DNA from 3 places in the Cytobacillus sp. Hz8 genome. Region 2 is predicted to be linked to each of the others. Evidence: riboswitches for the same ligand, from Rfam matches in the RefSeq annotation. Region 2 holds a riboswitch; each other region holds the start of a gene.

Region 1 (7,841 bases), on a different contig from region 2:
TATATTTTAAAAAGTGATCATGCCGATGGACGGATGAGGGTGTTTAATGAAGATGGGTCAGAAGCATCAATGTGTGGGAATGGTTTGCGCTGTGTTGCCCGCTATGTTTGTGAGCTGCTTGGGAAAGAATCGGCTCTAATTGAGACGATGAAAGCGGATCTTGAAGTGAAAAGAGAAAAGGATATTTATCCTGATATTCCAACTTATCTGGTGGAAATTTCGCCCGTTTCCTTCCAATTAAAGGATCTACCATTAAACTTTGAGCAAGATACTTTAATAAATGAAAAGATTCCTAATCTGTCAGAGAAATTAACCTTTACAGCATTAGCGGTTCCTAATCCACATCTGATTTCAATCGTTCAATCAAAAGAAATTCATTCAGATACGCAAAAGCATCTTAGCGAGTATGTAAATGGACCAAATGAGTTTTTTCCTGATGGAGTGAATGTCAGCTTTGTTAAGTCATTAGATAAAGGTCATATTTATGTTAGAACATTTGAAAGAGGGGTTGGGTTTACGAATGCTTGTGGGACGGCGATGTCTGCCTCAAGCCTTGTAACCTGTCTACAAGGGATAAATGATTTAGAAAATGCCATCCAAGTCCATAATAATGGGGGAAAGGTCTGCTGCGTTGTTCATAAAAATAAGGATCAATATAAAATTGATTTAATTGGAAATGCGACCTATGTGTATCAAACGGAAGTGACCCTTGATTTAAAAGATCCTCAATCTTTTAAGATTGGAGAAAAAGATCTATATCTTGCTGAGGAAAAGCAGTATGCTAATCTCCAAGCTGAGGTGCAGGCTTTCCTTTCACAGTATCTATAAAGGAATTTTAGAAAATAGCCGATTCTCCACTCGAATCGGCTATTTTTTTGCTTTAAGAAAATCAAGAATGGGATCGAATTTTTGTTTTTCTTTCACTTGAAAAAAGGATTGGAATGGATCTCCTTCTTGATTCATCCGTTTGATCATCATTGGAAGTTGAAATTGATCGATGGTTAATTTCTCATTCACTTCCTCCCAATAAAGCGGAGTAGCTATGGTTGCATTGATTTTCCCTCTTGGAGAATAAGGGGCAATAATTGTTTTCCCTTCTGAGTGCTGTAGATAGTCAATATATAAGCGATGTCCTCGATTTTTTTTAAATCTTTCAATTGTAAAAGAATCAGGATCCTTTGATACTAAATAATCTGCGATAAAGGATGTAAATAATCTTGTCTCATCAAAGGAATAACGGTTTTCCGGCAGTGGAATGTAAATCTGCAATCCCTTGCTACCAGAGGTTTTAATAAAGCTGATCAACTGTAAATGATCCAACACTTCTTTTATATAGCGTGCTGCCTTAATAGCAAGGGGAAAAGCATTTTTATCGGGTGGGTCTAAATCAAAAACAATTTCACTTGGCCCTTGGTTGGAGATGGTTTGAAAAGGAATGTGAAATTCAAATGCAATCTGATTTCCTAGCCAAAGAAGTGTTTTTAAATTATTGCAAACCAAGTAATGTATTCCTTCGTGCATATGCGTTTTAACAAATTCAGGTGCATAGTCAGGACTATTTTTCTGATAAAAGGCTTCACCCAATATTCCATGCGGATAACGAATAACCGTTAATAAACGATCATGCAAAAAAGGGAGCATATAAGGAGAAATCTCTCTTAAATAGTGGATATAATCCATTTTACTAATGGCTGGTGTTTTCCATAATGGTTTATCAGGATGAGTGATTGCAACATCGAGTGGAAGATTCCTTTGTTGGTGAAACATCTTTTCATTGGTACAATCAGTAGGTTGTAAATCAAAGCGAAAACGATCAAAATGAGGCTCTCTCATTCCATCTTCGTACCATTCTAAATATTTGAGCTCAACACAAATGGCAGGTTTCACGAAAATAAATTTTGCATTTTCTAGCGTTTTATTCTCTTTTAACGTTAAAAATAAGGCTTCTTTTTCCTCGGGCTTTATTCCAAATAAAAAAGAGCCAATTGGCATGATTTCTTGATTTTGATAAACCCCGACATAAAAATAGCCATTTCCCTTTTCAAAAGCAGTAATAAAGCAGGATACATACTTCCAGTTTTTATACTTTAACCAGCTAGTGGTTCTTTTCCCTTCCTCCCATTTATTATTTTCTTTTTTGGCCACAATGCCTTCCCCATCATGTAATACAACCATTTCCCATATGGATTTAAAATTAATGTAATAAGGAACCATTTGCAATAAAGCTTTGTGGTGATGATGAGGTGATAAAGGGAGAGATAGGGCTTGAAATAAATTTTTTAGGATTTTCTTCCGAGCTTTATAGTCCATTTCCTTTGTTGATTTGCCTTCAACAATAAGAATGTCAAAAATCAATAGTCGACAAGGAGCTTTATCGGCTTTTTCCTTTATTCTTTCCTGTGAACGCATTCGCCCTCTCACTTGGAGATTGCTGAAATTTGCTTTATACGAATTCTCTAACAAGACTAATTCCCCGTCTAATATGAAAGGTAAAAAGGGTTGAAAATGATTCTTGTTTTCCTCTAAAAATTGGTGGATTTCGGGAAAGATTGGAAGCAATGATTTTCCGTTGCGACTAGTTATGCTGATTTCTTTATTCCAATCCAAGATTGCACGAAACCCGTCATATTTTACCTCATAAAACCAATTATCATCATTTGGGATCTCAAAGGTTAAGCTTGGGAGCATTGGCTTCATTTTTTTTGTTCCTTTCTCAACTTTTTTAATATTGTCTCCAAAGTCTGATAATTCTTCTCTTCCAAATCTTGAAATACATGCTTTTTAGTGATTTACATACATTAAGTATAAATAAAAGAAGAATGGAGTTTTCATATGCATACAATGTGGAAGGGCAGCATCAGCTTCGGCTTAGTGAATATTCCAATCAAACTGCATGCAGCTACGGAAGATAAAGACGTTAAACTTAGGACATTACACAAGAAATGCCATGCGCCAATTAAGTATGAGAAGGTTTGCTCTGCTTGTGAAGAGGAAGTAAAACCTGAGGATATTGTGAAGGCATATGAATATACAAAAGGAAAATTTGTTGTCTTGGATGATGAAGATCTGGAGAAGCTTCGGAAGGAAAATGAAGATAAAGCGGTGGAGATTATTGATTTTGTTAAAATGGAGGAAATAGATCCGATTTACTATGATAAAACCTATTATATGTCTCCACATGAAGGGGGAGGAAAGGCTTATTCCTTATTAAGGAAGGCACTTGAGGAATCAGCAAAGGTTGGATTAGCGAAGATTATTATCAGGGCGAAAGAGCAGCTTGCCGTTATACGTGTCTATAAAAACACTTTAGTGATGGAAACCATCCATTATCCAGACGAGGTTCGAGCGGCGGAAGATGTTCCTAATGTTCCATCAGGGGATAAAGTGACAAAAAAAGAACTAGATACAGCTATTCTGTTAATCGACCAATTAACAACAGAATTTGAACCGGAAAAATACAAGGATGATTATCGTACAGCTCTCTTAGATTTAATTGAGGCGAAACGAACAGGAAATAAGGTTGTTACTTCTGCTGAAAAAGAGGTCAAGTCCAATGTAACCGACTTAATGGCTGCTCTTCAGGCTTCGATTGATCGAACAAAGCCAGTGAAAGAAACAAAAACAAGAAAAAGGACAACAACAAAAGCAAAGGAACGGAAACAGGCTTGAACTCCATATCGCCAAGCAGAACATGAAATTGTTCGTTTGATGTACTGTTTGGCAGATTATTATTGTTCATTCGGTTTTCATGTTGACGATAACGACAAAATGTTATATAATTAATACCTTGTGTTTGGATGTTAAATTATTTTTAACAAAGTAAATAGTTGAACACTTAAAGATTGTTTAGGTTTTGTGTTTCCAGAGATTTTTAACCCACTTTTGTAACAAACCTCTTCTTACACGTATCACTACTCCAGTATCTTTAAAGTCATTATTCCCAGAAACTATTAAGGAACCTGATTCTTGTAGGCGCGGTCGAGGAGCCGTAAAGACGGAAGAGAGGTAGGGCTTTCGTTGTTTTAGGTTATACATGTGAATGAAAAACATATCCAAATACTTGATTTAGGCTGATGGATTGTATCTAAGCATTTGCTGCTGATATAATTGTCAGCCTTTTTTAATAGTGAAACACGAACAATTTGATAATATTAGTTTGAAATATATGTGCTCTATGCTATTATTTGAATATAAAAAAAATGAAGGTTCGCAGTGACTGACGACGATGTGGAATCAACCATAAGGGAGCTGCGAAAAAGAAATAGCCGGTCGTCTGGGCAGAGAATAGTTTGTTATTCTCTTTCAACCAATTCCGGGGAGTGAAAGATATGGAAAAATTGATATTAGATGGAAACAAAGTAGCAAATGCGGTAAAAGAAAGATTAAAAGAGAGAATTTTCAAACTTAAAGAACAAGGTGTAACGCCTTCTTTAGTCACGATCTTAGTTGGTGATGATCCATCATCAGCAACTTATGTGAGAATGAAAGGAAATGCATGTGCACGATTGGGGATTGATTCACAAAAAATTCATTTACCAGCAGAAACGACAACAGAGCAATTATTGGATGCTATTTATGGGCTAAATGAGGATAAAAATGTACATGGAATTCTCCTACAACACCCGGTTCCAGGTCATATTGATGAACGGAAGGCATTTGAAGCGATTGCCCTTGAAAAGGATGTAGATGGTGTAACAAGTTGGGGTTACGGACAAACTGCGCTTGGATTTGGCATTTTCCCATCTTGCACACCAGCCGCTATTATGAAGATTTTAGAACACTATGATATTTCGGTTAGCGGCAAACATGCAGTAGTTATTGGCAGAAGTCCGATCCTAGGAAAGCCAGTGTCAGCTTTATTACTTAATGAAAATGCAACGGTGACAACCTGTCATTCTTATACAAAAAATCTACCAGAGATTTTAAAAATGGCAGATATTGTCGTAGCCGCTGTTGGAAAGCCTAATTTTGTTAAAGGGGAATGGTTAAAAGAAGGAACGGTTGTACTCGATGCCGGCTATAACGAAGGCAATATTGGTGATGTCGATTATGATTCATGCTTCGAAAAAGCATCCGCCATTACACCTGTACCAGGTGGTGTAGGTCCTGTAACCATTTCGATGTTATTAAAGCATACGGTAGATTCAGCTGAAAGAACACTTCAAATATAGAATATGAAACTTCTTAGCATCCTTTTGCGATAAAAAAGCAGAAGGGTGTTTTTTTGTCACTTAACTACACCCATTTAGAGGAGGTACAGCTATTTTCAATGATTAAATTTAAAAAATTAAATTCCTATCGAAATACTAGGGTTGACTTCAGAAAAAAATATGTTATTATTTAGAATAATAAAATAATATTACTTATCCAGAGTGGTGGAGGGAACTGGCCCTATGAAACCCGGCAACCTACAGGCTTATTAATGCAAGGTGCTAACTCCAGCAAAATGTAATTTCATTTTGAAAGATAAGGTACATACCTACTAATCTTTCCTAATGGGAGGATTTTTTTATTCAGGTGCGATTGCCTTAAAGTTTGCCCAGTGAAAGTATAGGTAGGAGGAAATCGAGTGGCAAAAAATGAGGGAAAAATCGATCAATTGGATCAAGTGATTCCAAAGTTAAGAGAAATGCTCCATTCGATGGGGCATGGCTCTATTACACTCATAATCCAAGACGGCAAAGTGATCCAAATTGAAAGAAATGAGAAAGTAAGGCTGAAATAAACATGGATGCTGACTAGAAAACTAGAGGCGTCCTAATGATAAGAGACAAAAAATCTTCTTATTCATTAGGACGTCTCTTTTTATTTCTAAAATTTAGGGAGAAATTGATTTTTGAGGAGATGATGAAAATGCTGACTTATAATGATTGGATAAAACCGATCAGGGATTTTGAAGTGGATGAAACTTATAAAGGTGCTCTAAATGTTCTCGACTGGGCATATAAGCATTACGGAGAGGATATTGTATACGCGTGCAGCTTTGGAATCGAGGGAATTGTATTAATTGATTTAATTTCAAAGGTAAAACCGGATGCAAAAATTATTTTTCTTGATACCGATGTTCATTTTAAGGAAACCTATGAAACGATTGAAAGAGTAAAGGAAAAATACCCGCAATTAAAAATCGAAATGAAAAGACCAAAACTAACCCTGCAAGATCAAGTGGAACAGTATGGGGATAGGTTATGGGAATCGAACCCTGATCTCTGTTGTCGAATTCGCAAGCTCGCTTCGTTAAGGGAAACATTAACTGATGCAAAATCTTGGATTTCTGGATTACGAAGAGAACAATCGGAAACGAGAAAAAATGTTGAGTTTATTAATCTTGATCCTAAATTTCAATCGATTAAAATATGTCCGCTTATCCATTGGTCGTGGAAGGAAGTATGGCGCTATGTTTATAAGCAACAGCTTCCATACAATCCTTTGCATGACCGTGGCTACCCAAGCATAGGCTGTACTCATTGTACTGCACCCGTTTTTAATGAAGAGGATTTACGCTCTGGAAGATGGAAAGGAAAAGGGAAGACAGAGTGCGGTCTTCACTAGGAGAGGAGACTGGATTTGTTTAATATTTGTGCTATCCTTATTAGCTTGTTTTTTGCAATGAATATTGGTGCGAGTGGTGCAGCTGCATCAATGGGAGTTGCTTATGGCTCTGGTGCTATTAAAAAGGCTCGCATAGCTTTAATCATCTGCTCTATTGGGGTTTTTACTGGTGCAGTTATTGGCGGTGGCGAGGTCGTTAAAACCATTAGTTCTGGCATCATTCCACAGGAAATGATTACGGCAAAGGTGGTTATCATCATTCTTTTATCAGCCACTTGTTCCTTGTTTTTGGCAAATCTGATTGGAATTCCACTATCAACAAGTGAAGTGACGGTTGGAGCGGTTGTTGGTGTAGGGGTTGCTTATAAGGTCTTGTTTGTTCATTCGCTTTTAACGATTATGATGTTCTGGGTTCTTGTTCCAGTAACGGCATTTATAATCACTTACATAATGGGGAAGGGGCTATACTTTTTTCAAAACAAGGGGCTTCAGACGGAGCATCATATCCTTACCTATGTATTAATTGTTTCCGGTTTTTTTGAAGCCTTTTCAGCAGGAATGAACAATGTTGCGAATGCTGTTGGACCATCGGTTGCAGCTGGGCTGCTTTCTGTAGGAAAGGGGACATGGATAGGTGGATTCTTTGTTGCGCTTGGGGCTGTACTTCTTGGAAAACGTGTTCTTGAGACGAATGGGAAAAAGATCACACATTATGAAAAATCAGAAGGAATATTAATTTCAGCTACTGGAGCTATCCTTGTGATCATTAGTTCATTATATGGATTGCCTGTTCCATTAACACAAGTTACTTCTTCTTCCATCATAGGAATCGGTATGGCAAAAAACGGAAAAAGTATTTTGCAAAAAAGCATTGTAAAGAAGATTTTTAGTATCTGGATTGTCTCACCATTGATTTCGTTAACGATTTCTTATTTTTTGGTAGAGCTCTTTTTAGATATTGATATATATGCAGTGATTATCCCGTTAAGTGTTATTATCGCGACTCTAGGTGGACTTACATTGCTAAAAGTAATGAATGAAGAAAAGCGTTCCTATTATGAAGATGGTGGCGGAATTTAATTCTAAAGCCTACTAAAAATATAAATTAAGGAGGAATTAATATGAGTTTACTACCACATGGAGGGAAGCTGGTTCAAGCTTTTAACCCTGAAGAAGAATATCGAACATTGGAAGGGAAACTTAATCTCGACAATATTGCCTTGAGTGATTTAGAGCTAATTGCAATTGGTGGCTATAGTCCGATAACCGGTTTTTTGAATGAAAGAGAT
Region 2 (7,841 bases):
GTACGCTGGAATTATCTTACTTGCCTTCTTGGGATTAGGTTTAAATTATTTATTAGCATTAATTGAAACTAGATTTACGAAATGGAAAAAAGGATTGTACACCGAATGAGATAATATTTAATAATTATTTCTATTTGAGAGAGTAAATTGTAGTTGGATTTTCATAAAAGAATTAGGAAAAAATGAAAAGGGGTATTATGATGAAATTTGGTTATTGGACACCTATTTTTGGAGGATGGTTACGAAACGTGGAAAATGAAAATATGCCGGCAACCTTTGAATATGTTAAAAAAGTGGGTCAAGCAGCTGAAAAATGGGGATTTGATATGACACTAGTCCCTGAACTTTATTTAAATGATATTAAAGGTCCAGAAGCAGATGTATTAGACGCATGGTCAACGGCAGCCGCATTAGCTGCCGTGACAGAAAAATTAGAAATTTTAACAGCGATTCGTCCGGGGTTTCACAATCCAGCTGTGATAGCAAAAGCTGCAGCAAACATTGACCATATTAGTAAGGGACGTTTTAATTTAAATCTAGTTTCTGCTTGGTGGGAAGAAGAAGCACGCCAATACGCAGGGCAATTCACTGCACATGATAATCGTTATGATCGTGTAGAAGAATATATTGATGTTTTGAAGGGATTGTGGACGGAAGATACTTTTTCTTATGATGGGGAATATTACCATATTGAAAATGCACGGTTATATCCTAAACCTATCCAACACCCACACCCCATATTATATGCAGGTGGCGAAAGTGCACGTGGTAAACAAACCATTGTCGATAAATGTGATGCCTATGTAATGCATGGGGGCACGGTGGAAGAAATAGCGAAAAAAATTGCTGAAATGCAACATTTAAAAGCAAAAGCAGGAAAGAAGCCGTTTACTAGATTTGGGATGGCGGCTTATGTCATTTGCCGTGATACTGAAGAAGAAGCTCAAGCCGAACTTGCGCGCATTACAGATGTAAAAGAATCAGGTGGTTATGCGGGGTATGATGATTTCACCAGTAAATCCCAACTGGAAATTGAAATTGCTCGAAAAGATTATTCCGTATCTAACCGTGGTCTTCGTCCAAATCTAGTTGGAACACCGGAACAAATTGCTGAGCGAATTGTTGAATTTGAAAAAATAGGTCTTGATTTATTTATCCTGCAATTCTCACCGCATCTAGAAGAAATGGAACGCTTTGCAACTCAAGTGAAACCATTGGTTGAAGCGAAAAGTCAAAAGACTAGGGTATAGGTAATTCCGTTATCAAAGGGGAGTGTAAAAATGAGCAAGATTTATATTATCCATGAGAATAATGAGTGGACTGAGCACTTAACAAAAAGATTGGAAGAATTATATATTCCTTATGAGGAATGGTTTTTAGATAAAGGTTTAATTGATTTAAATGCAAGGCCCCCGGAAGGAATATTTTACAGTCGAATGAGTGCATCATCCCATACTCGTAATCACCGCTTTGCACCGGAATTCGCGGATCAGGTCTTTGTATGGTTAGAACAATATGATCGTAAGGTATTTAATGGTAGAAGTGCACTTCATTTGGAGCTCAGCAAAGTAAAACAGTATACAGCGCTTACTAAGGCAGGGATAAAAACTCCGAGAACCATTGCAGCTGTAGGTAAAGAGCAAATAATCAAGGCAGCAGAAAGATTAGAAGCGAATTCATTTATTACAAAGCATAATCGTGCTGGTAAAGGATTAGGTGTACAATTATTTCATTCTGTTGATGCATTAAAGCAATATGTTTATGGATCTGCATTTGACGAACCTGTAGATGGGATTACACTAATTCAAGAATATATAAAATCTCCTGATCACTTGATTACTCGATGCGAATTTATTGGCGGCAAGTTTTTTTATGCCGTTCAAGTTGATACATCAGGAGGTTTCGAGCTTTGCCCAGCAGATGCTTGTAATATCGGAGACCTATTTTGTCCAGTGGGGGAGCAAGTTGAAGAAAAACCAAAATTTCAGATTATTGAAGGGTTCAATGAACCGATTATTACACAATATGAAGAGTTTTTAAAAGCAAATAATATTACAGTTGCAGGAATTGAATTTATTAAAAACAGTGATGGTGAATTATTCACATACGATATTAATACAAATACTAATTATAATAGCGAAGCTGAAAAGGCAGCCGGTAAATTTGGCATGCTAAAATTGGCCAAGTTTTTGGGAAATGAATTAACCAAGCAACAAACGGTAGCTGTTAGATAATGAAGATAAGAGTTCTTGTGATGAGATGAGAATAAATTTAATCGGTTCGACACTTTTTTAGGAAAATAATAGTTGCTGACTGGAACACCAGAAGCCTTAATTTCAATTGCTGAAATTAAGGTGTTTTTGTTATACAGTACCATGTGCATTTCATTAAAAGAGGGTGAAGGGATTTTGGACGAAAGAAATCATACGATTCGCAATAAGCGTGATGAAGGCTTAGTAGAATATGCGAATCGGGTTGCAGAGAAAATTAGTTTAACGGCTGCAAAATTTGATGAATCTGGAGAATTTCCGTTTGAACATTTTGACATTCTGCGAAAAGAAGGATACTTAAAGTTAACAATTCCTAAGGAATATGGTGGTGAGGAACTTTCATTATATGAAATCCTGCTTGTTCAAGAAAGGCTAGCTAAAGCTAATGGTTCTACGGCTTTAGCGGTTGGTTGGCACCTTATGACATTTTTTAGTATTAGTAATTTTCGACCATGGAAGGAACAAATTTTTTCACAGATATGTAAAGAGGCCGTAGAAGAAGGTTCTTTGTTAAATGTCTATGCAACAGAAAGAGCAGCAGGAAACATCTTGAGAGGAATAAATCCAGCGACTATTGCAAGGAAGACGGAGAATGGATACATCATCACAGGAAGAAAAGCATTTGCGACTTTGGCACCAATCGTTAAACACTTTACTGTTTTAGCCTATATCGAAGAAGAAGATAAAACAGCTGAGTTTTTAATCGAAAAAAGCGGCAACGTAAAAGTGATTGATACATGGAAAGTAATGGGGATGAGAGGAACGGGTAGCCATGATATCGAACTCAATGACGTGTTGGTGCCTAATGAAGCATTATTGGCCTATTCAGAAAAGGGAGTTCCCAATCGCTTCAATGCAAATAGTAGCGCATACACCTTACAACTGCCAGCAATTTATCTTGGGATAGCAATAGCTGCAAGGGATTTTATTATCCCATATGCGGATGAAAAATATTCTGATAGTCTTGGAGATTTTATTATAGAGGCGCCCCATGTTCAGCAAAAAATAGGAGAAATCGAAATTCTTATTTCTGTATCAAGATCCCTTTTATATAGCCTAGCTGAAAAATGGGATAACAATCTACATGTGAGAGATAAGTTGACCAATGAGGTGGCCATTACCAAATATACAATTTGTAACAATGCGAAAAAAATCGTGGAACTGACCATGGAAATTGCAGGTGGTCATTCGTTATCTCAAGATCTTCCATTGGAAAGATACTTTCGAGATGTTCAATGTGGTCTTTTTAACCCACCACTTAATGATATGGTTGTGAAACAGGCTTCAACAACGGCGATTGAAAATTATCGTCATCATAAGCAAATATTACAAATTAAATAGGAGGAGTTTTCATGTCTAATAAAAGGCAAATGCATTTAGGTGCTTTTTTCCAAACTTTCTTAGGCCATCATTTAGCTGCTTGGAGATATCCAGAAACGAAAACGGAAGAAGTGACTGATTTAAGTCTTTATAAAGAAATTGCTCAGCTTGCTGAACAAGGAAAATTTGACCTACTATTCCTTGCAGACGTCCTTGCTCACAATGAAGAGGATATTGCTTATACCCCTCAAATTTGTCTGGAAGCAACGGCCGTAATGGCAGCCTTGGCAGCTGTAACAAGTAAGATTGGTTTAGTTGCAACATTATCGACAACATTTAATCATCCGTTTAATGTTGCGCGAAAGTTCGCAACGATTGACCATTTAAGCGGAGGAAGAGCGGCTTGGAATGTTGTGACAACTGCTCATGATCATGAGGCGGCAAATTTTGGACTTGCTAAACAAATTGATCATTCACTTCGATATGAGCGGGGTGCTGAGTTTGTAGAAATAACAAGGGATTTATGGGACAGCTGGGAAGATGATACACTAATATTAAATCGGGAAACCGGTCAATTTCTGGATGCAAGCAAAATTCATCCTATCAATCATGTAGGAAAATACTTTCAAGTGAAAGGTCCAATGAACATTCCAAGACCACCTCAAGGAAACCCTGTTATTGTTACAGCAAGCGCTTCAGAAGATGGAAGAGAATTTGCAGCAAAATATGCTGATATATTGTTCACACTAGCCCCTTCATCTATTAACGAAGGAAAAGGAATTTATGAGGTTATGAAGCAAAGAGTAGCAAAGCATGCTAGAGATCCAAAACAATTTTATATTATGCCAGGAATTGTCCCATTTGTAGGTAAAAGTCAGAAAGAAGCTGAGGAAAAATATGAACATTTTCAAGAACTTATTCTTCCTGAGTTGGGAATAGGTTGGTTATCTCGATATGTAGAGCATGATTTATCTCAATATTCTCCTAATGACTATTTGCCGCAATTGAAGAGTATTGAAAATGTCAACGGAGAAAAGGGTCGATTTGAAAAATTAGCTAATCTTGCTAGAAGAGAAAATTGGACCATTCAACAACTTGCAAATTATTTCGTAAAAAGTCAGGGACATTTATTTGTTGTTGGCTCAGGTGAAACGGTTGCGGACAAACTAAGTGATTGGTTCTTAAATGATGCATGTGATGGATTTAACGTGAAGTTTCCCTACTTTCCGGGAGGGGTAAAAGATTTTGTAGAATTTACAATTCCAGAATTACAAAATCGAAAGCTATTTCGATCAGAATATGAAGGAAATACCCTACGTGAAAATCTTGGACTAGATTTTCCACAAGTAAGAAAGACAGCAAATATTTGATTATAAGTAATTGATTCGTATATTGAAGTTAAGGTCTTCCATTTGAAACAGGTAAGGTCTTTGCTTAGCTTCAACAGTATTTCTGGGATAATACGATCATAATAAATTGGATACAATCTTTATTGGAAGTTCGATGAATAGTCGTTACTTCTTTGCTATCGCTTTATTATCAAAAAGGTGCTGAAACTAAAAGGCTTAGTGAAAATGGGCCATTGGAAAATTAGTAAAATGTTTATTATCCTGCATATGGCAAAATAAAAAATCCTTAAAGATATAAGGATTTAAAAGCGTCCCAGAGAGGATTCGAACCTCCGACCTACAGTTTAGGAAACTGTTGCTCTATCCTGCTGAGCTACTGGGACATGGTTTAAATATATGAAATTAAAGTATAACACACAATTATAAGTGTCGTCCTGATCTCAGAAAGCAAAAGCAAGAAGCAGCTCGATCAGTACGCTGAAGCAAATTTCAAAGAAGCATATTCGGACGTGCTCTATCCTGCTGAGCAATTCTTCATCTTTTATAAACAAGTAATTTCATTATAAGTAAAAACTATCATTTATTCAAGGAAAATGTTTGAAAAAACGGGTAGGAATATATACTGATATAATAAATTTATGGAAAATATTCCTAATAATTGGTTAATTTTAACTTGTAAGGTTTCACCATCTATTCCTAATACTATTTAATGGGGCACTAATAATTAGTGTTTCCACAATCAAGTATCCTGCTAAGAGGTGATTTGATGAGCTACAAAGATCAATTAGATCCCCACTCAGAGCTATTTCACCACACTTGGACGAGACGAAAAAAAACGAAGTCACAGGTGAACGGTGAGACGCAAGTGACACATAATACAATTATTCTGAGGAGCAATGCGAAAGCACACCGTTGGTAAGGATGCTAGGACTGGAAAAAAGAAGTGTTTTCACTTCTTTTTTCCTCTATTCAAAGAAAACTGTTTGACATTTGAATATATTTTCGTTACATTATATAATAATCAAACATTCAAGAATACTTCTTATCGAGAGAGGTGGAGGGATTTGGCCCTTTGAAGCCTCGGCAGCAGACTTTTACGAGAACTGTGCCAATTCCAACAAGCAATTGCTTGAGAGATAAGATGAGCGAAAGATTACATAATCACCTCTTCTTATGGTTCTCGAAAACAATAGAAGGGGTTTTTTTATACCTTCTAAATCATTAAACATATAGGATTAATCGGAATAAAGGAGGAAGAAGGACGTTGGAAGAATTACAACGAAAAGATCAGCTGATACACGAACTCCTTCTATCAGGTGTTTACAAAAAGGGAAACCGACACCTATTTGAGCTTTCATTGTCTGATTTAGAGAGTGTGTATCATGAAATTAAACTTAAGGAGAAATTTATTCAAATACAAAAAGGGGAATAAGTGAATGAGTAAACATTTTCATGTTCAATGGGAAAAAGAAGAATTAATGGCATCGATGGATTTTCCAAATGATTTTAACCCATTTCTACGGTATCCACTGATTATTATCTGTCATGGCTTTATTGGAAGTCGAATTGGTGTGAATCGATTATTTGTCAAGACTGCAGACGAGCTAGTTCGTGATGGGTTCATTGTAATTCGCTTTGATTATGCAGGATGTGGGGAAAGCACAGGAATTTACGGTGGAATCGGACTTTCGGGGATGATTGAGCAAACTCAAGCAGTGATTCAATATGCACGTGCGCTTTCATTTATTGAACAAGACAATATAACACTATTAGGGCATAGCTTGGGCGGCGCAACTGCGCTATTAACGGCAATTCATGATAATAATATTAGAAATCTTATTCTTTGGTCTGCAGTAGGCCAACCTTTTGAAGATATTGAACTAATTATTGGGAAAAAGAACGTTGACTCATTAGAAACAAAGGATAAAATTAATTATTTAGGATATGATTTTACAAACTCCTATTTTCAATCATTGAAGAAATATCATCCCCTTTTTGAGCTAAAGGGATATAGTGGAAATGTTTTGCTTATTCATGGAACGGCAGATGAGGAAATTCCTGTTACTTACTGTGCCAAATACGAGCAATCCTTTTTAAATAGAGAGAAAGGAACCGTTATTAGAAAAGAGATAAAAGGGGCTAACCATATTTTTTCTGATGGGGGACATTTTGTTGAACTCCTTCATATTACAAAAGAATGGTTATCTAGGCAGCAACAGATTGCAACAAATTCCTTTCGCAACATTCAACCATAACAATAAAAAACACAAGAACCATCTTTTACGTTATCCGTTAGATGATTCTTGTGTTTTTTTTGATATAAATAATCTTTTTTCGTTTTAGTTTTCCTTGTTCGCATATCTGTGTAAACAAAAGGACTGCGGTTGTCAGCCGGATTTCTTTTCCCTTCTCGAACCAGTTTGGCTCTTAGCTTCTTTGCTTGTGATTTAGCCATGAGATGACCCCCTATTTCCATTTTTTCTTTTATTATAAAGGAATCATTTGCAAATGAGAAGTTTTAGTATCGATATTGACTTATACTAAACGCAACTCTTGACCTGATGTTTTCCTCATTATTAAGTGAACCCCCAAAAAAGATATAGAGAAGCTCGAAGTATATTATATAATCGTCAGATAGTTTCTATAATCAAAGTGAAATCATAGATTGAAAAACTTGTTTTAAGAGATGGGGAAATAATAATGGAAATAATCAATACGGATATTGATAAACTATTAGAGTCGACAATGGATTTAGAAGATGAAAATATTCACGGTATGTTGTTGACCTTTGAAATTGATCAATTGTTAGAAAAAACTCAAGATTGGTAATTAAGATCTTTTATTTATGGATTGGCTGAAACCATGAAACCTAAAATTTATCCTTTTAAATGAATTTGCGTTG
Region 3 (7,841 bases), on a different contig from region 2:
TCTTGAATTTCTTTTGAATGAAGAACCTCTACCAAAGTTTTGATTTCTGGTTTATTTTCATCGCCTTTTCTTACAACAACGACATTCACATATGGTGAATCTTTATCTTCGATTGCAATGGAATCTTTTAATGGATTTAAACCAGCATCAATGGCATAGTTTGAATTAATTAAGACAGCATCGCCTTCATTATTGTTATAAATTTGTGGTAATAAAGATGCTTCATATTCTGTATCAAATTTTAATTTTTTAGGATTTTCAGCGATATCTTTCACAGTAGCTTTAACCTTATCCACACCGTCTTTTAGCTTAATAAGTCCTTTGCTTTCAAGCAAGGTTAAAATACGGCCATGGTCTGCAACTGAATTACTCATAATAATTTTTGCCCCAGTTGGAAGATCATCTAATGATTTATACTTTTTAGAATAAATTCCGATTGGCTCAATATGAATACCACCGGCATTGACAAAGTCATAACCATTTTCAGCAATTTGTCCTTCTAAATAAGGAATGTGTTGGAAATAGTTTGCATCTAATTCTTTAGACTCTAAAGCTTGGTTTGGCAAAATATAATCTTGGAATTTTTTAATTTCTAAATCAATTCCTTTTTCCTTTAAAATTGGTTTTGCTTTTTCCAAAATTTCAGCATGAGGAACGTTTGAAGCGCCAACAACTAATTTCTTTAACTCTTTTCCGCCATCTGCTTTATCGTCAGATGTACCGCAAGCTGCTGCAACAAGGGCAACCGCAAGAACTAAAATAAGACTAAACCATTTTTTCATGTTTGACTCCCCTATCTTTTATCTAATTTTGATGTTATATAATCTCCAATGAATTGGATAATGAAAACAATAATCAGAATGACAATCGTTGCCATTAAGGTAACGTCATTTCGGCTTCTTTGAAACCCTTCTAGATAAGCTAGGTTTCCCAAGCCACCAGCACCAATTACTCCGGCCATCGCCGTGTAGCCAACTAAAGCAATGGCGGTAACCGTAATGCCTGAAATAAGAGCTGGCATTGATTCTGGTAAAAGAACCTTCCATATAATAGTGCTTGTTTTTGCACCCATGGATCTTGCTGCTTCAATAACCCCTTTATCAATTTCTCTTAAACCAATTTCCACCATTCTGGCATAGAACGGTGCTGCTCCAATAATTAAGGCTGGTAAGGCAGCATTGGCACCAATCATGGTTCCGAGTAAAAGCTTGGTGAACGGAATAAGTAAAACTATCAAAATAATAAAGGGAATTGATCTAAAAATATTGACAATGGCACTAATGAATTTATTAATCGTTATATTTTGCCAGATATTCCCTTTTGACGTTAGAAAAAGTAATAATCCTAAGATAATTCCTAAGATAAAAGTAACTAATACAGAGATCCCTGCCATGTATAGGGTTTCCACGGTAGCTGACCACATCGCTTGCCAGTCAACATTCGGAAAGAATTTCTCAAGCATTTGTCATCACCTCCACTCCCACTTGTTGAGAACGAATGTAATCAATTGCCTTCGTGATTTCTTCCTTATCTCCATCTAAATGGATATATAATGTACCATAAGAACCACTTTGTGTTTGCGAAATTTTCCCTTGAAGAATATTCACCGTCAGATTGTAGTGGCGAATAATATTGGTAATCAATGGTTGCTCTGCCGATTCCCCTATAAAGCCAAGCTGAATAACTTTACCATGAGGGTAGTTGACCAATAGGTGATCAATGGTTTCCTTTGTTTCTTCAGGTTCTGTCACCTGTTGAACGAAGCGCTTTGTTATCGATTGCTGTGGATTTTTAAATACATCCAAAACGGAACCGATTTCCACAATTTTTCCTTCCTCCATCACGGCCACACGATGACAAATCTTGCGAATAACATGCATCTCATGAGTAATAAGAACAATAGTTAGTCCTAAGCGTTTATTTATATCTACGAGGAGATCTAAAATCGAATCTGTTGTCTGTGGGTCTAAAGCAGAAGTCGCCTCATCACATAAAAGAACTTTAGGATTATTGGCTAGGGCTCTTGCAATCCCCACTCTTTGCTTTTGTCCACCACTTAATTGAGAAGGATAAGAATTCTCTCTACCTTCTAAGCCAACTAGCTTAATTAGCTCATCAACTCTTTTTTTTCGTTCAGCCTTTGAAACACCTGCAATTTCTAATGGAAAAGCAATATTTTCTCTTACAGTCCGAGACCATAGCAGATTAAAATGCTGGAATATCATGCTGATTTCCTGTCTTGCTTTTCTTAAGGCACTTCCCTTAATTTTGGAAATGAGTTTATCTGCAACCGTAACGGTCCCTTCAGTTGGTATTTCTAATCCATTGAGCATGCGAATTAGCGTACTTTTTCCTGCCCCACTATAGCCAATTACACCAAAGATCTCTCCACTATTGACTTCTAGGTTGACATCTTCTACAGCTGTAATACTACTATTTTTTGAAGAATAAATCTTTTTTACATTGCTTATTGTGATCAATGAAATCACCCCTTTATTTCCGATATTTCTGATAAAAATAGATTGATTAATAGTTATAAAGATTGTGAGCACCGTATTTAAATTTCCCAAAACGGATTTATCATCCAATTTCAATCCATTACTTTGTTTTATCTGGCTTTCGTTAATAGATTTACTTTTCCCTTATAACTAATAAAAAAACCTTTCTGCACAGATAAGCAGAAAGGCATTCATTCATGTCCTTTCTCTTATCTACCAAAACAATCATTGTTCTGTGTGAATTGGCACCATTTCAATAATCATATTGACGGTTGCCGGGTTTCATCGGGCACATCCCTCCACCTCTCTTGATAAGAGTGAATCTCATCTATATTCAATTAAGTTCTATTTCAGAAAAGTTCATAAAATTGTTACGAGACTTATCGTATCACGGAAATAAAAGGGTGTCAATGACAATTCAACTGTTTTATACTGGTAAATTCCCTAATAATTATTATATCAATATTAAAGATTAAGCCTTTGCTGCGAGACTTGTAATCCCTGTTGCCGCCCCAATCGCTTGCTCTAAATCCTCAATGAGATCGTCTGCATTTTCAATACCAATAGAAAGGCGAATGAGATCCTCAGGTACTCCTGCAGCGGCTAATCCTTCTGCATCTAATTGTTGATGAGTCGTACTTGCTGGATGTATAACAAGACTTTTTGCATCACCGACGTTCGCCACATGAGCCCATAATTCTAGATGATTAATAAATGCAGCCCCTGCTTCTCTGCCCCCTGCAATTCCAAAAACAACAACAGATCCAGCACCTTTAGGAAAATATTTATCTACAAGAACTTTATCGGAACTTGTTTCAAGGCCAGGGTAGATGATCCATGTTACTGCTGGATGTTTTTGTAAGTAATCCACAATGATCTTCGTGTTTGCGACATGTTCCTTCATTCTTACATGTAGAGTCTCTAATCCAAGGGTAAATTGAAAGGCATTTTGTGGACTCAAGGTTGGTCCAAAATCACGAAGAAGCTGAACTCTTGCTTTTGTAATATAGGCCACCGCTCCTAATGCTTCGCTATAAACAATATCGTGGTAGCTTGGGTCTGGTTCAGTAAATCCAGGGAATTTAGGTGAATTCCAATCAAACTTTCCTCCATCTACAATTACGCCACCAAGAGTGGTTCCATTTCCTAACAACCATTTTGTTGCTGAGTGTACAACAATATCAGCTCCAAATTCGATTGGTCTGCATAAGTACGGAGTTGCAAAAGTATTATCAACAATCAGTGGAATACCTGCTTCATGAGCAATATTCGCTACACCTTCAATATCAAGAACTTTTAAACTTGGATTACCAATCGTTTCAGCATAAATGGCCTTCGTCTTATCGGTAATGGCATTTTTGAAGTTATCTAAAGAATCTGGCTCAACAAGCTTTACGCTGATTCCATATTTCGGTAAGGTAACAGCAAATAAGTTATATGTACCCCCATATAAATTGGATGCAGCAACAATTTCATCACCAGCTTGAGCAATATTTAATATTGCTAATGTGATTGCCGCCATTCCGCTGGCAACTGCTAAAGCACCTACGCCTCCTTCAAGCAAAGCAATTCTTTCTTCAAATACAGTTAGAGTCGGGTTATGAATACGAGTATAAATGTAACCAGGTTCCTTTAACCCAAACAAATTGGCTGCATGTTCTGTATTTTTAAACTGGTAGGCATTATTTTGATAAATGGGTACCGCCCTTGCTCCTGTCACTGGATCTGGTTCAAGTCCGCCATGAACTCCAAGGGTTTCAAAGTGATAATTTTTTTGTTTTTCTGTCATTTTCTCAACTCTCCCTTTTTCTTATCATTTTTTAGCATATTTCAGCAAACGATAAAAAAACCTCTTCATAAGAAGAGGTTTGATATCGAACTCTTCTTATCTGTCAGAGTAATCCTCTGCTGGAATTAGCACCGTGTAAATCAACCGGTTGCCGGGCTTCATAGGGCCAGTCCCTCCACCTCTCTAGATAAGAACCTATTTAATTATTTTCAAAAAATTATGATTACATGAATATTAGCATAATTAGTTTATGACCGTCAATGTTTTTTTAATATTATTGGTAGGGTTTCCCAAGAATAAACAAGGTTTCTAAATAGAGTGTTGTTCTGTATGTTGCTATCATTTCCAATTTTTCCCTTTTTACTGCCTCTCGTAATTTCACTTTTCCTTCTAACACGGATTCAATAATTCGCTCCTCACCTATAATTTCACAGTCTGGTCGAATGACATCATCTGAATTAACCATGAGAAGATCACCTTTACCAATTAACAGATTCGCATTGCTTTTTTCCGTTTTAATGCTTAATTTAATTAATGAATCATTTAACAAGTCCATTAAATGTTTTTTGCCCTTGACTCCGTTAATAAAATCAACCAAAACGTCTTGCAATGTTCTCACACTCCCTTTTGTAGATAATAATTCTATTAAATGGCATAAATCCCTTTAACAACTTTTATTTTCTTTCGACAAAAAAAAGACAATGGAGCTTTTTATCTTCCATCGTCTTTTATTTCCTAAGAAATATGTCAAAATTTACAAGAGCATCCTAATTGATGTCGAGTGTTTTGGGACTTTCAATGCCAAATTTCAACACTTTGTCCATTGGTAAAAAATACTCTTATCTTCAATTAGATTTCACTAGACCTTGTAATTTTTCATATAAATGAGGAACGGAGTGAAATGCATAAATTCTTTCAAGAATTTTCCCATTCTGAAAGATAAGAAGGCAAGGCACACTTTCTATTGACCATTCTTTAGCATATTCTGGTATGAAATTTAAATTCATTTTGCGAAATTGCTCATTTGGTAATAATTGTTCAACTACTTCGAGAATCTTACCGGCAATTTTACACGTTCCACAAAGGGGAGTATACAAATAGAGGAAAGACACTCCCTTTTTCTCCATATATTGTTTTAAACCTGACATTGATGACTCATCCATTTGCTAACCTCTGTCTAAAAATTCTGTATAGACATCTATATTTGCTCCCGTTAATACAGTTGCTAAGTGATATTCTGGAGCCGTTGCTACTTCACGATAGCACCTATCAATATAAAGATGCTCAGCATCAGGAAATTCTCTTTTTAATTGATTCCGCAGCTTCATCCCTGCTTCATCAGCATCGACTAAAATATAAATATCGCGATCCTCAAGTGTGTCTACTAATTCATCAAGCTTTGTCATGCTAATGGTTCCATTCGTGCAGATCACATCAATAGGTTCCTTGATAATATTCATTATTTTTCTTTTATCCGATGTTCCTTCCACAATGATTACTTTATCTGGTTTATCTTCATTCATTTTGATCACCTTGATCGAAAGTATAATTACTTTACCATATTCATTATATTAGAAAATGGTGTACCTATCTATGAGAATGAATCTATCCATTTATGCTTCTTTTACTGAGGGTTAAATGATTCCCTCTACCTATTCCAAGGCAATCAGCTTAAAACAAGATTGTTCAAGAAAAAAATAAGCGGGTCGAACCACTTATCCAAAAAGTTGTTCGACCCTCCTCTCAATAAAAAATTAGTCCTCTTTAATCATTTCTTCATATTGTTCAGCATTCATTAAGTTATCTAGTTCACTAGAATTAGAAGGCTCTATAACAATCATCCAAGCCTTTTCATATGGTGATTCATTAACATTTTCAGGATTATCATTTAAATCCTCATTAATTTCAACAACTTTACCACTAATAGGTGCATATAATTCGGAAACGGTCTTTACTGATTCCACACTTCCGAATGGCTCATTTACTGTTAATTCATCACCAATTTCTGGTAATTCTACAAATACAATATCTCCTAACTCAGATTGAGCAAAGTCAGTAATCCCAATACGAATTTTTTCCCCTTCTACTTTTGCCCATTCGTGTTCTTCAGAATAGCGTAAATCCTTAGGAATACTCATGATAAATCCCTCCACCTTCTATGTATCACTTTTTTGAATAATCAATCTATCATCATCATGACATGAATATTTTGATTAAGCAAGACTGTTTTCTAGGAACATACTTGGAAGAAATCTCACTATTTGTGCCAAGTATGTTCGAATTCTTCCTCTTTAAATCCAACCGTTACATTCTCACCTTCTGTGACAATTGGACGTTTCATTAACATCCCATCTGATGCCAATAAGTCGAGCAATTCATCTTCAGACGCTGTCGGAATGATATCCTTTACTCCTAGAGAGCGATATTTTTGCCCACTTGTATTAAACAATTTCTTTATGTCTAGACCACTATTTTTAAATATTTCCTCTATTTTTGAGCGTGATGGTGGATCTTCTACAATATTTATTTCTTCATATGATAGTTGATGCTCATCAAGCCACTTTTTTGCTTTTCGACAAGTTCCGCATTTTGGATACCAATAAAAGCTTAAAGACATACTTATCACCATCCTTCAATCATTATTTCCATTTCACAACAATTACAATCAATTGAATCATAACATAATTTAACTTTCAATCCTAATACTGAGTTTTGAGAACGTATGCAAAGTCATTGAAAGTTGTTTCTTTATGATTGGGATTGGAAAGGAAATAAGTTTATTATTGCGATAATGATCTTCAAGAATCTCTCAGCATCTAATATTAAACTTAAAACTTCTCCCCATGAAAAAACTCTCTATGCCAGCAGTTTGCCGACATAGAGAGTTTCTTGTTTCTTAAAGGACATAACGTTCTACATCAATGATCTTCAACGCAGCTTCCCGTTTTTTCGCAATGACATTGATTGGAGTGTGGCGAGTTAATTTACGTAAAACAGAAATCATCATACGTAATGTATCTCCACTTTCTGCTGCAACCAATGTTTCTTTTGCGTCTAATTCAATTTTATTAAATGCTTCTTGACAGAAAATTTCTGTGTAAAGAAGTTTTTGATGACTCTTTTCAATTCCTTCTTTTGCAATGGCCTTTTCCGTACGAAGAACGGCAGATTCCATTGCGTAAACATTCGCAACAATATCCGAAATATTAACAAAAATTTCCTGTTCCTGATCGATTTCCTTGCCATATTTTTGTGCCGCTAAGCCTGCTGCTAATAAAGCGATTTTCTTCGCGTTTTTCACTAAATATTTTTGTGCAGCCAATGGTTCTTCACCTGGCTCTTCAGGCATAAGTGTCAAAATTTCTGCTTGTAGCTCTTGTGCCTTTTGGAATAATGGAAGCTCACCCTTAAGGGCTTTCTTTAAGTAAGTGCCAAGTACAAGTAAACGATTAATTTCATTCGTTCCTTCAAAGATTCGATTAATACGAGAATCACGATAAGCTCTGGCAATCTCGTATTCTTCCATGAAACCATAGCCTCCGTGTAATTGGACG

What was found. A riboswitch is a leader RNA that binds a small molecule or an ion and turns the genes downstream of it on or off. The one in region 2 is predicted to bind S-adenosylmethionine.
Region 1: linked by a shared signal. The riboswitch ahead of ACE38V_RS05020 (YezD family protein) and the one ahead of ACE38V_RS10195 (Fur-regulated basic protein FbpA) in region 2 are both predicted to bind S-adenosylmethionine.
Region 3: linked by a shared signal. The riboswitch ahead of ACE38V_RS11950 (O-acetylhomoserine aminocarboxypropyltransferase/cysteine synthase family protein) and the one ahead of ACE38V_RS10195 (Fur-regulated basic protein FbpA) in region 2 are both predicted to bind S-adenosylmethionine.

The regions. Positions count from the first base shown of each region.
Region 1 is NZ_JBHKFI010000002.1:379,824-387,664, forward strand. It holds gene dapF (diaminopimelate epimerase) at 1-828, shown strand, start outside; gene ACE38V_RS05005 (DNA ligase D) at 868-2,697, opposite strand; gene ku (non-homologous end joining protein Ku) at 2,833-3,669, shown strand; ZMP/ZTP riboswitch at 4,203-4,286, shown strand; gene ACE38V_RS05015 (bifunctional 5,10-methylenetetrahydrofolate dehydrogenase/5,10-methenyltetrahydrofolate cyclohydrolase) at 4,329-5,171, shown strand; SAM riboswitch class I at 5,361-5,473, shown strand; gene ACE38V_RS05020 (YezD family protein) at 5,570-5,725, shown strand; gene ACE38V_RS05025 (phosphoadenylyl-sulfate reductase) at 5,854-6,552, shown strand; gene ACE38V_RS05030 (sulfate permease) at 6,610-7,632, shown strand; gene sat (sulfate adenylyltransferase) at 7,674-7,841, shown strand, end outside.
Region 2 is NZ_JBHKFI010000006.1:180,961-188,801, reverse strand. It holds gene ACE38V_RS10230 (ABC transporter permease) at 1-109, shown strand, start outside; gene ACE38V_RS10225 (LLM class flavin-dependent oxidoreductase) at 201-1,250, shown strand; gene ACE38V_RS10220 (ATP-grasp domain-containing protein) at 1,281-2,234, shown strand; gene ACE38V_RS10215 (acyl-CoA dehydrogenase family protein) at 2,307-3,611, shown strand; gene ACE38V_RS10210 (LLM class flavin-dependent oxidoreductase) at 3,623-4,960, shown strand; tRNA gene ACE38V_RS10205 (tRNA-Arg) at 5,249-5,322, opposite strand; gene ACE38V_RS10200 (YpzG family protein) at 5,706-5,858, shown strand; SAM riboswitch class I at 5,979-6,082, shown strand; gene ACE38V_RS10195 (Fur-regulated basic protein FbpA) at 6,204-6,371, shown strand; gene ACE38V_RS10190 (alpha/beta hydrolase family protein) at 6,376-7,194, shown strand; gene ACE38V_RS10185 (hypothetical protein) at 7,185-7,394, opposite strand; gene ACE38V_RS10180 (hypothetical protein) at 7,640-7,768, shown strand.
Region 3 is NZ_JBHKFI010000008.1:124,346-132,186, reverse strand. It holds gene ACE38V_RS11965 (MetQ/NlpA family ABC transporter substrate-binding protein) at 1-782, opposite strand, end outside; gene ACE38V_RS11960 (methionine ABC transporter permease) at 794-1,462, opposite strand; gene ACE38V_RS11955 (methionine ABC transporter ATP-binding protein) at 1,455-2,480, opposite strand; SAM riboswitch class I at 2,705-2,816, opposite strand; gene ACE38V_RS11950 (O-acetylhomoserine aminocarboxypropyltransferase/cysteine synthase family protein) at 2,971-4,287, opposite strand; SAM riboswitch class I at 4,381-4,481, opposite strand; gene ACE38V_RS11945 (hypothetical protein) at 4,562-4,897, opposite strand; gene ACE38V_RS11940 (thioredoxin family protein) at 5,133-5,435, opposite strand; gene ACE38V_RS11935 (toprim domain-containing protein) at 5,454-5,810, opposite strand; gene gcvH (glycine cleavage system protein GcvH) at 6,042-6,425, opposite strand; gene ACE38V_RS11925 (arsenate reductase family protein) at 6,545-6,904, opposite strand; gene ACE38V_RS11920 (acyl-CoA dehydrogenase family protein) at 7,184-7,841, opposite strand, start outside.